DNA from 3 places in the Streptomyces sp. NBC_01775 genome. Region 1 is predicted to be linked to each of the others. Evidence: riboswitches for the same ligand, from Rfam matches in the RefSeq annotation. Region 1 holds a riboswitch; each other region holds the start of a gene.

Region 1 (3,347 bases):
CGCCGCGATCATGTCGATCGCGGCGGCGAACCTGTTCACGCGCAACATCTACAAGGACTTCATCCGGCCCGACGCCACCCCCGCGCAGGAGACGAAGGTCTCCAAGCTGGTGTCGCTGCTGGTGAAGGTCGGCGCGCTCGTCTTCGTCCTCGGCATGGACAAGACCGTCGCCATCAACTTCCAGCTCCTGGGCGGCATCTGGATCCTCCAGACCTTCCCCGCGCTGGTGGGCGGCCTGTTCACCCGCTGGTTCCACCGGTGGGCGCTGCTGGCGGGCTGGGCCGTGGGCATGGTCTACGGCACCGTCGCCGCGTACGGCGTCGCCAGCCCGACCCAGAAGCACTTCGGCGGCAGCAACGCGCTGATCCCCGGCATCAAGGAGATCGGCTACATCGGAGTGACCGCGTTCGTGCTGAACGTCCTGGTCACCGTCGTCCTGACGGTGGCGCTCCGCGCCGTGGGGGCGCCGGACGGTGTGGACGAGACCCGGCCCGAGGACTACACGGCGGACGCGCCCGACCAGCGCCCCGCAGGCCCGGTACACGCCGAGGCGCCTTCGGCAGCCGGAGCCGCCCCGTCCGGTCCGGCGTCCTCCACCGCTCCCGCGGCCACCGGGGCCGACTGACCGTCCACCGGGCACGCGATATCCATGGCGGCCATCGTGCGCGGCGGCGCATGATGGCCGCCATGGATATCACGGTCAGAAGGGCACGCGAACAGGAGTACGCCGAAGCCGGGGAGTTGACGGCCGCGGCGTATCTCGACGGAGGACTGCTGGACTTCGGCGCGGAGGACCCTTACCTGGAGCGCCTGCGGGACGCGGCCGGACGCGCGGCGCACGCGGAACTGCTTGTCGCGCAGGACGACACGGGCACGCTGCTGGGCACCGTCACCTTCGTCGGCGGCGGCGGGCCCTTCGCGGAGCGCGCGGGCGCCGGTGAGGGCGAGTTCCGGATGCTCGCCGTACGTGCCGAGGCCCGGGGGCGCGGGGTGGGCGAGGCGCTGGTGACCGCCTGCGTCGAGCGGGCGCGAGCCCGGAAGCTCACCGCGCTCGTACTCTCCACCCAGCACCGGATGCTGCCCGCACACCGGCTGTACGAGCGCCTGGGATTCGCGCGGACTCCCTCCCGCGACTGGTCGCCGGTGCCCGGCCTCCCGGCACTGTGGGCATACGTGCTGGCGCTGTGACCGTCCCTCGGAGGTCTCCGCCTTCGACAGGCCGACACACAATATGTGGGGGCACTGGCACATCCGGGCACTAGATGTATGCTCTTCCCGACCGCCAGCGATGCAGGGGAACCCGGTGCGATTCCGGGACTGTCCCGCAACGGTGTGCGGGCGCCCATGCCGTGTGCGCCCGCGAGTCCGAGCACCTGCGGCGGCTTCGAGGAACGCCCGGGTCTCGTGGGTTGGACCGGCGGTCCGTCGCGTCATGCCCTGACGCGACGTGCCCTGCCCTCCCCTGCGATCGCCCGTGCGGCAGCGAGCAGCAGCGAGGGAGAGCACCGAGTGACCATCGCACCGACCGTACCGGCACCCAGTCAGACGGATGCCGTACCGGAGAGCGACCCATCAGGCACAGGCGACCCGTCCGGCACGCCCCGGAGCGGCGGGGACCCGGCCGCCGAGAGCCTGCGCAGCACGCTCGCCGCCCTCACCGCCGACCTCCCCGCCGCCGTCCCCGGCCCCGTCGAGGCCGCCGCGCTGCGCGGCCGGGCACCGCAGGCGTCCGCCGCTGAACTGCGCACCCTGGCCATCGAGTCGGCCGCGGGGCTCATCAGCGAGGAGCCCTCCTACTCCCGCCTGGCCGCCCGGCTGCTGACCCTCGCGATCCGCGACGAGGCGGCCTCCCAGGGCGTCACCTCGTTCTCCGGGTCGGTGGCGCTGGGGCACGCCGAGGGCCTGATCGCGGACGGCACGGCGGAGTTCGTCGCCGCGCACGCCGCCCGGCTGGACGCGCTGGTCGAGACGGCCGTGGAGGACGGCGCCGACGACCGGTTCGGCTACTTCGGACTGCGCACGGTGCACTCGCGCTATCTCCTGCGCCACCCCACCACCCGGGTGCCCGTCGAGACGCCTCAGCACTTTTTGCTGCGGGTGGCGTGCGGGCTCGCCGCCGACGGCTCCGAGCGGGCTCTGGAGGAGGTCGCCGAGCTGTACGCGCTCACCAGTTCGCTGGCGTATCTCCCCTCCTCGCCCACCCTGTTCAACTCCGGCACCCGCCACCCGCAGATGTCCTCCTGCTATCTGCTGGACTCCCCCATGGACGAGCTGGACTCGATCTACGAGCGCTACCACCAGGTCGCACGGCTGTCCAAGCACGCGGGCGGCATCGGGCTCTCGTACTCACGAATCCGCGCGCGGGGCTCGCTCATCCGGGGGACGAACGGGCACTCCAACGGCATCGTCCCGTTCCTGCGCACGCTCGACTCCTCGGTCGCCGCCGTCAACCAGGGCGGCCGGCGCAAGGGCGCGGCCTGCGTCTACCTGGAGACCTGGCACGCCGACATCGAGGAGTTCCTGGAGCTGCGCGACAACACCGGCGAGGAGGCACGCCGGACCCACAATCTCAACCTCGCGCACTGGATCCCGGACGAGTTCATGCGCCGGGTGGCCGCCGACGAGGAGTGGTCGCTGCTCTCCCCCTCGGACGCGCCCGAGCTGGTCGACCTGTGGGGCGAGGAGTTCGACGCCGCCTACCGCAAGGCCGAGGCCGAGGGCCGCTACCTCAAGCGGCTGCCCGCGCGGCAGCTCTACGGCGCGATGATGCGCACCCTGGCGCAGACCGGCAACGGCTGGATGACGTTCAAGGACACCTCCAACCGCACCGCCAACCAGACCGCCGAGCACGGGCACACCGTGCACTCCTCGAACCTGTGCACGGAGATCCTGGAGGTCACCGACGACGGCGAGACCGCCGTGTGCAACCTCGGCTCCGTCAACCTCGCGGCCCACCTGGGCGAGGCCGGCGCGATGGACTGGGAGCGGCTGGACGCCACCGTGCGGACGGCGGTGACCTTCCTGGACCGCGTCGTGGACATCAACTTCTACCCGACGACGCAGGCCGCGAGCTCCAACTCCCGCTGGCGGCCGGTGGGTCTGGGCATGATGGGGCTCCAGGACGTCTTCTTCCGGCTCGGGCTGCCGTTCGACTCGGCCGAGGCCCGCGAGCTGTCCACCCGGATCGCCGAGCGCGTCATGCTCGCCGCCTACGAGACCTCGGCCGACCTCGCCGAGCGGCACGGCCCGCACGCCGCCTGGGAGCACACCCGTACGGCCCGTGGCGTGCTGCACCCGGACCACTACCCGAACGCCGAGCCGCACTGGACGGACCGCTGGGCGGCGCT
Region 2 (3,347 bases), 2.7 Mb from region 1:
CCCTGCGGTTACGCTGAACGCGGCGGCCGGTCGTACACCGAGGTACTCCCCGCCGGCCGGACCACCACGAACCTGGCAGGAGCCCGCCCGTGGCAGAGCGCAAGCCCATCGAGTCCTGGCTCACCGACATGGACGGTGTGCTGATGCACGAGGGGATTCCCGTCCCCGGAGCCGACTCCTTCATCAAGCGCCTCAAGGAGTCCGGACGCCCCTTCCTGGTGCTCACGAACAACTCGATGTACACCCCCAGGGACCTGCACGCCCGCCTGGCGCGCATCGGGCTGGACGTACCCACCGAGAACATCTGGACCTCGGCGCTGGCCACGGCGCAGTTCCTGGACGACCAGCGCCCCGGCGGCACCGCCTACGTCATAGGAGAGGCCGGGCTGACGACCGCGCTGCACGACATCGGCTACGTCCTCTCGGACGCCGACCCCGACTACGTCGTCCTCGGTGAGACCCGCACCTACAGCTTCGAGGCGCTGACCAGGGCCATCCGCCTCATCAACGACGGCGCCCGGTTCATCGCCACCAACCCCGACGAGACCGGCCCCTCCGCCGAGGGCGCCCTGCCCGCCACGGGCTCCGTCGCGGCCCTCATCACCAAGGCCACCGGGCAGCACCCCTACTTCGTGGGCAAGCCCAACCCGCTGATGATGCGCGCGGGCCTCAACGCGATCGGCGCGCACTCGGAGACCAGCGCCATGATCGGCGACCGGATGGACACGGACGTCCGCGCCGGCATGGAGGCGGGCCTGGAGACCTTCCTCGTCCTCACGGGCCTGACCAGGCCCGACGAGATCGAGCGCTACCCCTACCGCGCCTCCAGCGTCGTCGACTCCATCGCCGACCTGGTCGACAAGATCTGACGCCGCCCGGCTCCGCACGGAGCCGCGCCGCCGCCGTACGGAGTAAGAGGCCCGCCCCGGGGATGCGGAGCGGGCCTTCTGGCCGGACCGCCGGACTGACCGACGGAGGTTCGCCATGGCCCGGCCCCGCGGTGCGGGCCCTACGCCGAGGGCCCGCCGTCCGTGCGCTCGCCGGCGCCCGCGCCCCTGGCCAGGCGACCGCAGAGCAGGGCGAAGAGCGTGCCCAGCGCGGTCCACAGCACCGCGTGGGCGGCGAAGGAGAGCACGCGGAAGTCCCACAGCAAGGTGGCGGACACCGGGACGGCGTCGGGGTTGTCCGGGAGCAGGAAGAGCGCGGCGAGCGTGGCGACCACGGTGGCCGCCGCCGCGGACTGCCGGGCCGGCAGCCCGTGCCCGGCGCGGCCGAGCCGTACGTGGAACTGGCGCGCGAGCACCAGCCCCAGCACGCTGATCACCAGCGCGGCCACCCACAGCCCCTGCCGTTCGGTGACGGTGCCGCTGTCGCCCACGCCCGGCGGGTTGGCCGGATAGCGCAGGCCGGGCAGCAGCGAGAGGGCGAGGAAGCCCGCACCGGCCAGCCCGAGGCCACGCTGCCAGGCGCGGCCGTCGGCCATGGGGGCCGAGCGGTAGACCAGCACGTAGGCGAGCGTGAAGAAGACCCCGACGGCGAGGCCCACCACCGCGGCCGTCACCACCAGCCCGAAGTGCTGGGTGCCCCGGGTGAAGACCTCCTCGGCCTCGGCGGCGTGGTGATGGCCCGACTGGGCGGCGGCCGAGCGCTTCTCCTCCAGCCGGATCGCCCTGTCCATCAGGGGTTCGGCCAGCAGCAGCGAGAAGAGCCCGGAAGCCAGCCCGGCGAGCGCGCCGGCGCCCAGGCCCCGGCCGAGAAGGGGCAGCAGCGGGTAGGGAGTTGTCTCAGCGGAGACGGACATGTGTGCGTGCCCCGATCAGTGGCAGGGGGCGCCGAAGAGGTGGCGTCCGTCGTGCGAGAACTCGTGCAGGTAGTTGCCGGTGGCCGAGACGAGGTTGCCGTTGTCGACGAAGACGGCGTAGAGCGCGATCAGCGCCACGATCGCGGCGGCGGCGACGATCAGCCAGTCGCGCGTCCTGACCGTCGCGGAATGGATGGCTGACGGGTCGGCGGTGCCGGCTCCCGAGGCCGCCGCCGGTGTGCTGTGTGCGATGTGCGGAGACATACGCCTTCCTCCTCCTGGGGTTTCCACGCCCCGTCAGGTGGAGAAGCGACGGGTCAGTTCCTGACTCCCGTACGCGTCGCACGCGTACGGACACAGTGGCGGGACCGTCCCGGATTCGCACCGGCTTCCTGCGCACCGTCGCCTCAGTATGGAAATGTGCTGTTCGGAGCGTTGCAGCCTGACATGTGCACTGTCAATAAGGACTCCGTCACGTGGCGTTCGCCGGCCACGCGGAACCGGAGCGTCCGCAGGCCCCTGGAGAGGGCCCGTAACAGCTCTTCGACAGCATCGGTGCCGGGAAAATCCGTGTGACACGATGGAGCGACGATTTGTCCATGGGGGCCGGGGCGTCCCCAGGAATACGGCCAAAGGGGAGTGGATGTACGGCAGTTACGACAGCAGGCCGCCGCGCGCGGCCCGCGTCCGGCTCGCCGCGTCAGGTGCGACAGTGGGGGCGATGCTGCTGCTTGCCGGATGCTTCTCGTCCTCGGACGACAGCTCCGACGACGGCGCCAAGGGCGGCTCCGCTGTCGACCAGCGCCCCAAGTCCGAGTCCCCGTACTGGGTCAACCCCTCGGGAAACGCCGCCAAGCAGGTCAGCACGTACGAGCAGGACGACAAGGCCGACGACGCCAAGCTGATCAAGAAGATCGCGAGTCAGCCGGTTGCCGACTGGATCACCCGCCCCGAGCCGCGCTCCGAGGTCGAACGGCTGACGAAGGACGCGGACAAGGCCGACCGCAGCGCGCTGCTCGTCCTCTACAACCTCCCGCACCGCGACTGCGGGCAGTACAGCCAGGGCGGCGCCAAGGGCGCCGAGGAGTACCGCGCGTGGCTCGACAACGTCGTCAAGGGAATCGGCGACCGCTCCACCACGGTGGTGGTCGAACCGGACGCCATCCCGCACCTGCTGGCCGAGGGCTGCACCCCGAAGCAGTTCCACGAGGAGCGCTACCAGCTGCTGAACGAGGCCGTCAGCAAGCTCAAGCAGCTCCCGAAGACCAAGGTCTACCTCGACGCGGGCAACCCCGACTGGGTGCGCGACCCCGGCGGCCTGGTCGAGCCCCTGAACCGCGCGGGCATCGCCAAGGCGGACGGCTTCGCGCTGAACGTCTCCAACTACCAGACGACGAAGTCCAACCGGGCCTACGGCAACAAGGTCTCGCCGATGGTCGGCAACAAGCCGTTCGTCATCGACACCAGCCGCAACGGCAACGGCCCCGTCAAGGGCGCCGGCGGCGAGGAGTCCTGGTGCAACCCGCGGGGCCGCGCCCTGGGGGAG
Region 3 (3,347 bases), 1.6 Mb from region 1:
AGCAGCCCGTCCCCGCGCAGGGTCTCCAGGGAGCGGGTGCTCGTGTGGTCGATGCCGTCGCCGACGAGATCGATGACGACGTCCACCTCGCTCACCAGGTCCTCGAAGCTCTCCTTGGTGTAGTCGATGAGCTTGTCGGCGCCCAGCTCGTACAGCCAGGCGTGCTTGTCCTGCCGCGCGGTGCCGATGACATGCGCGCCCAGGTGCTCGGCGAGCTGGACGGCGAAGTGGCCCACTCCCCCGGCGGCGGCGTGCACGAGGACCCGTCGGCCCTCCTGGACGCGGGCGGTGTCGACCACCGTCTGCCAGGCGGTGAGCGCCGCCAGCGGCACGCCCGCCGCGCGGTCGTGGTCCAGCGACTCCGGTTTACGGGCGAACTGCCGTGAGGGCGCGGTCACATACTCCGCGTACGCGCCTGCCTCGCGGGGGAACCACGGCATGCCGTAGACCTCGTCCCCGGGCTGGAGGGTGTGGACGCCGAAGCCCACCTCCTCCACCACGCCGGAGACGTCCCAGCCGACGGTGAAGGGGGGATCGCCCAGGACGGCGGCCATGCCGCTGCCGGAGCGGGTCTTGATGTCGACCGGGTTCACCCCGGCCGCCACCACCCGCACCAGCACCTCGGTCGGCAGAGGGCGGGGCTTCGGCTTATCCACCGGCTTCAGCACCTCTGGCCCGCCGAAGGCGTCCTGGCTGATCGCGCGCATCGTGGTCATGCTCTTCCCCGGATCGTGGTCATGCTCTTCCCTGGTGGCTGGGTCCCGGCTCAGTAGTCCGCGGACAGCGCGTCGACGAGTTCGCCGGTGTCCGGGTGGGGGAGGGTGCGGGCGACATCCGCGACGGCCACCATGCCGACGAGTCGGTCCCCGTCGATCACGGGCAGGCGGCGCACCCGGTGCTGGGCCATGGTCGCGAGCACGTCCTCGGGGCTGTCATCGGCGCCGATGGTGACGGCCTCGTGCTGGCCCAGGCTGCCTGCGGAGAACTCGGCGGGGTCCCGGTCGGCGCCGTACACCTTCACCACGAGGTCACGGTCGGTGACCACGCCCTTGAGCTTGTTGTCCTTGCCGCAGATGGGCAGCGCGCCCACATCCAGCTCCTTCATCAGCCGAGCGGCGTCCGCCGCCGTCTGGTCGGTACGCACACAGTCGGCGCCGCTGGTCATGATGTCGCGGACCGTGTTTGCCATCGTGGTCATCGCTGATCCTCCTGCTTCGGTGCTCGCGCTCGTTCACTCGTGTCGGGGCTGCCTCGATGAGGCGGCGTCCCCCGGGTTGCCAGCCGCCCGAGGGCTGAAACGCCAGGGACGGACAGGGAGGGAGGGGGCGGGGGCCGGGAGGGGTGGTCCGGGCGCACTGGCCACCGTCGCGCGGGGGCGTCTAGGCTGGCGGTGCAGCTGGTTCGCCCCGTCCGCCAGACGGGAGGCGTCGTAAGAGGGAACCCGGTGGGAGTCCGGGACTGCCCCGCAGCGGTGAGCGGGAACGACCGCCGTCATGAGCACTGGGTCCGTACGGTCCCGGGAAGCGACGGCCAGTAGGTGCCCGCCGGGAGACCGGCAGGCGCGCCCGCGAGTCCGAAGACCTGCCCGTTGCCCGCACGCGGCCGACCGCGTGCGGTCCCCGGTGACCTCGAGGGCGGGTCGGGGGCGCTCCGGACACCATCCGGGGAGTCGCACAGCAGGGCGGACAGGCGCGCACAGCCGGGCGCACCATCCAGCCGTGCCACCACCCTTCGCGTCCTCGTCCCGCACCGGGACCGCTGGAGACACGCTCGCGAAGGAGAGTTCCGTGACAGCCGAGTCCGCAGCCGCGGCAGCGCACGCCACCGTGTACGGCTACCCGCGCCAGGGCCAGAGCCGGGAGCTGAAGAAGGCCATCGAGGGGTACTGGAAGGGCCGCGTCAGCGCGGACGCCCTCCGGGAGACCGCCGCCGGCCTCCGCCGTGCCACCTGGCGGCAGCTCGCCGACAGCGGCATCCACGAGGTGCCCACCGGGGACTTCTCGTACTACGACCACGTCCTGGACACCACCGTCATGGCCGGCGCGATCCCCGACCGGCACCGCGCGGCCGTCGAGGCCGACGCGCTGGACGGCTATTTCGCGATGGCCCGCGGCACCCAGGAGGTGGCACCGCTGGAGATGACCAAGTGGTTCGACACCAACTACCACTACCTGGTGCCCGAACTGGGCCCCGACACCGTCTTCGCCGCCGACTCCACCAAGCAGGTCGCCGAGCTGAAGGAGGCCCTCGCGCTCGGTCTGACGGCCCGGCCCGTCCTCGTCGGGCCCGTCACCTACCTGCTGCTGGCCAAGCCCGCGCCCGGGGTCGCGCCGGACTTCGAACCGCTGACCCTGCTGGACCGGCTCCTGCCCGTCTACGCGGAGGTCCTCGCCGACCTGCGGGCCGCGGGCGCCGAGTGGGTGCAGCTGGACGAGCCCGCGCTCGTCCAGGACCGCTCCCCCGCCGAGCTGAACGCGGCGGGCCGCGCCTACCGGGAACTCGGCGGACTCACCGACCGGCCCAAGCTCCTGGTCGCCTCCTACTTCGACCGGCTCGGGGACGCCCTGCCCGTGCTGGCCAAGGCGCCGGTCGAGGGCCTCGCGCTGGACTTCACCGGCCCCGCGGCGGCGAACCTGGACGCACTGGCCGCCGTGGGCGGGCTGCCCGGCAAGCGGCTGGTCGCCGGGGTCGTCAACGGGCGCAACATCTGGATCAACGACCTCGAGAAGTCCCTGGCCACCCTCGGCACCCTGCTCGGCCTCGCCGGCCGGGTCGACGTCTCGGCCTCCTGCTCGCTGCTGCACGTCCCGCTGGACGCCACCGCCGAGCACGACATCGACCCCGAGATCGCCCGCTGGCTCGCCTTCGCCCGCCAGAAGACCGGCGAGATCGTCACCCTCGCCCGGGGCCTGGACCGGGGCACCGGCGCCGTCGCCGCCGAACTCGCCGCCAACCGGGCCGATCTGGCCTCGCGCGAGGGCTCCGCGCTCACCCACGACCCCGCCGTGCGCGCCCGCGCCGCCGCCGTGACCGACGCGGACACCCACCGCTCCCCCGCCTACCCTCAGCGGGCCCCCGCGCAGCGCGCCCACCTGGGGCTGCCGCTGCTGCCGACCACCACGATCGGCTCGTTCCCGCAGACGGCCCAACTGCGCACCGCGCGGGCCGACCTGCGCGCCGGCCGTATCGACGCCGCCGCGTACGAGGAGCGCATCAAGGCCGAGATCGGCGAGGTGGTGGCCTTCCAGGAGGAGACCGGCATCGACGTGCTGGTGCACGGCGAGCCCGAACGCAACGACATGGTGCAGTACTTCGCCGAGCAGCTCAGCGGCTATCTGGCCACGCAG

Evidence for each region. Region 1 has a riboswitch for cobalamin ahead of OHB04_RS14285 (ribonucleoside-diphosphate reductase subunit alpha). Riboswitches for the same ligand answer to the same signal wherever they lie in the genome.
Region 2: linked by a shared signal. The riboswitch ahead of OHB04_RS26400 (hypothetical protein) and the one ahead of OHB04_RS14285 (ribonucleoside-diphosphate reductase subunit alpha) in region 1 are both predicted to bind cobalamin.
Region 3: linked by a shared signal. The riboswitch ahead of metE (5-methyltetrahydropteroyltriglutamate--homocysteine S-methyltransferase) and the one ahead of OHB04_RS14285 (ribonucleoside-diphosphate reductase subunit alpha) in region 1 are both predicted to bind cobalamin.

What each region holds. Positions count from the first base shown of each region.
Region 1 is NZ_CP109104.1:3,205,848-3,209,194, forward strand. Features, by position in the region: gene mctP (monocarboxylate uptake permease MctP) at 1-625, shown strand, start outside; gene OHB04_RS14280 (GNAT family N-acetyltransferase) at 688-1,188, shown strand; cobalamin riboswitch at 1,263-1,395, shown strand; gene OHB04_RS14285 (ribonucleoside-diphosphate reductase subunit alpha) at 1,510-3,347, shown strand, end outside.
Region 2 is NZ_CP109104.1:5,921,870-5,925,216, forward strand. Features, by position in the region: gene OHB04_RS26390 (HAD-IIA family hydrolase) at 90-869, shown strand; gene OHB04_RS26395 (CbtA family protein) at 1,010-1,801, opposite strand; gene OHB04_RS26400 (hypothetical protein) at 1,817-2,065, opposite strand; cobalamin riboswitch at 2,099-2,220, opposite strand; gene OHB04_RS26405 (glycoside hydrolase family 6 protein) at 2,445-3,347, shown strand, end outside.
Region 3 is NZ_CP109104.1:1,558,992-1,562,338, forward strand. Features, by position in the region: gene OHB04_RS07200 (NADP-dependent oxidoreductase) at 1-716, opposite strand, end outside; gene OHB04_RS07205 (CBS domain-containing protein) at 767-1,189, opposite strand; cobalamin riboswitch at 1,381-1,603, shown strand; gene metE (5-methyltetrahydropteroyltriglutamate--homocysteine S-methyltransferase) at 1,788-3,347, shown strand, end outside.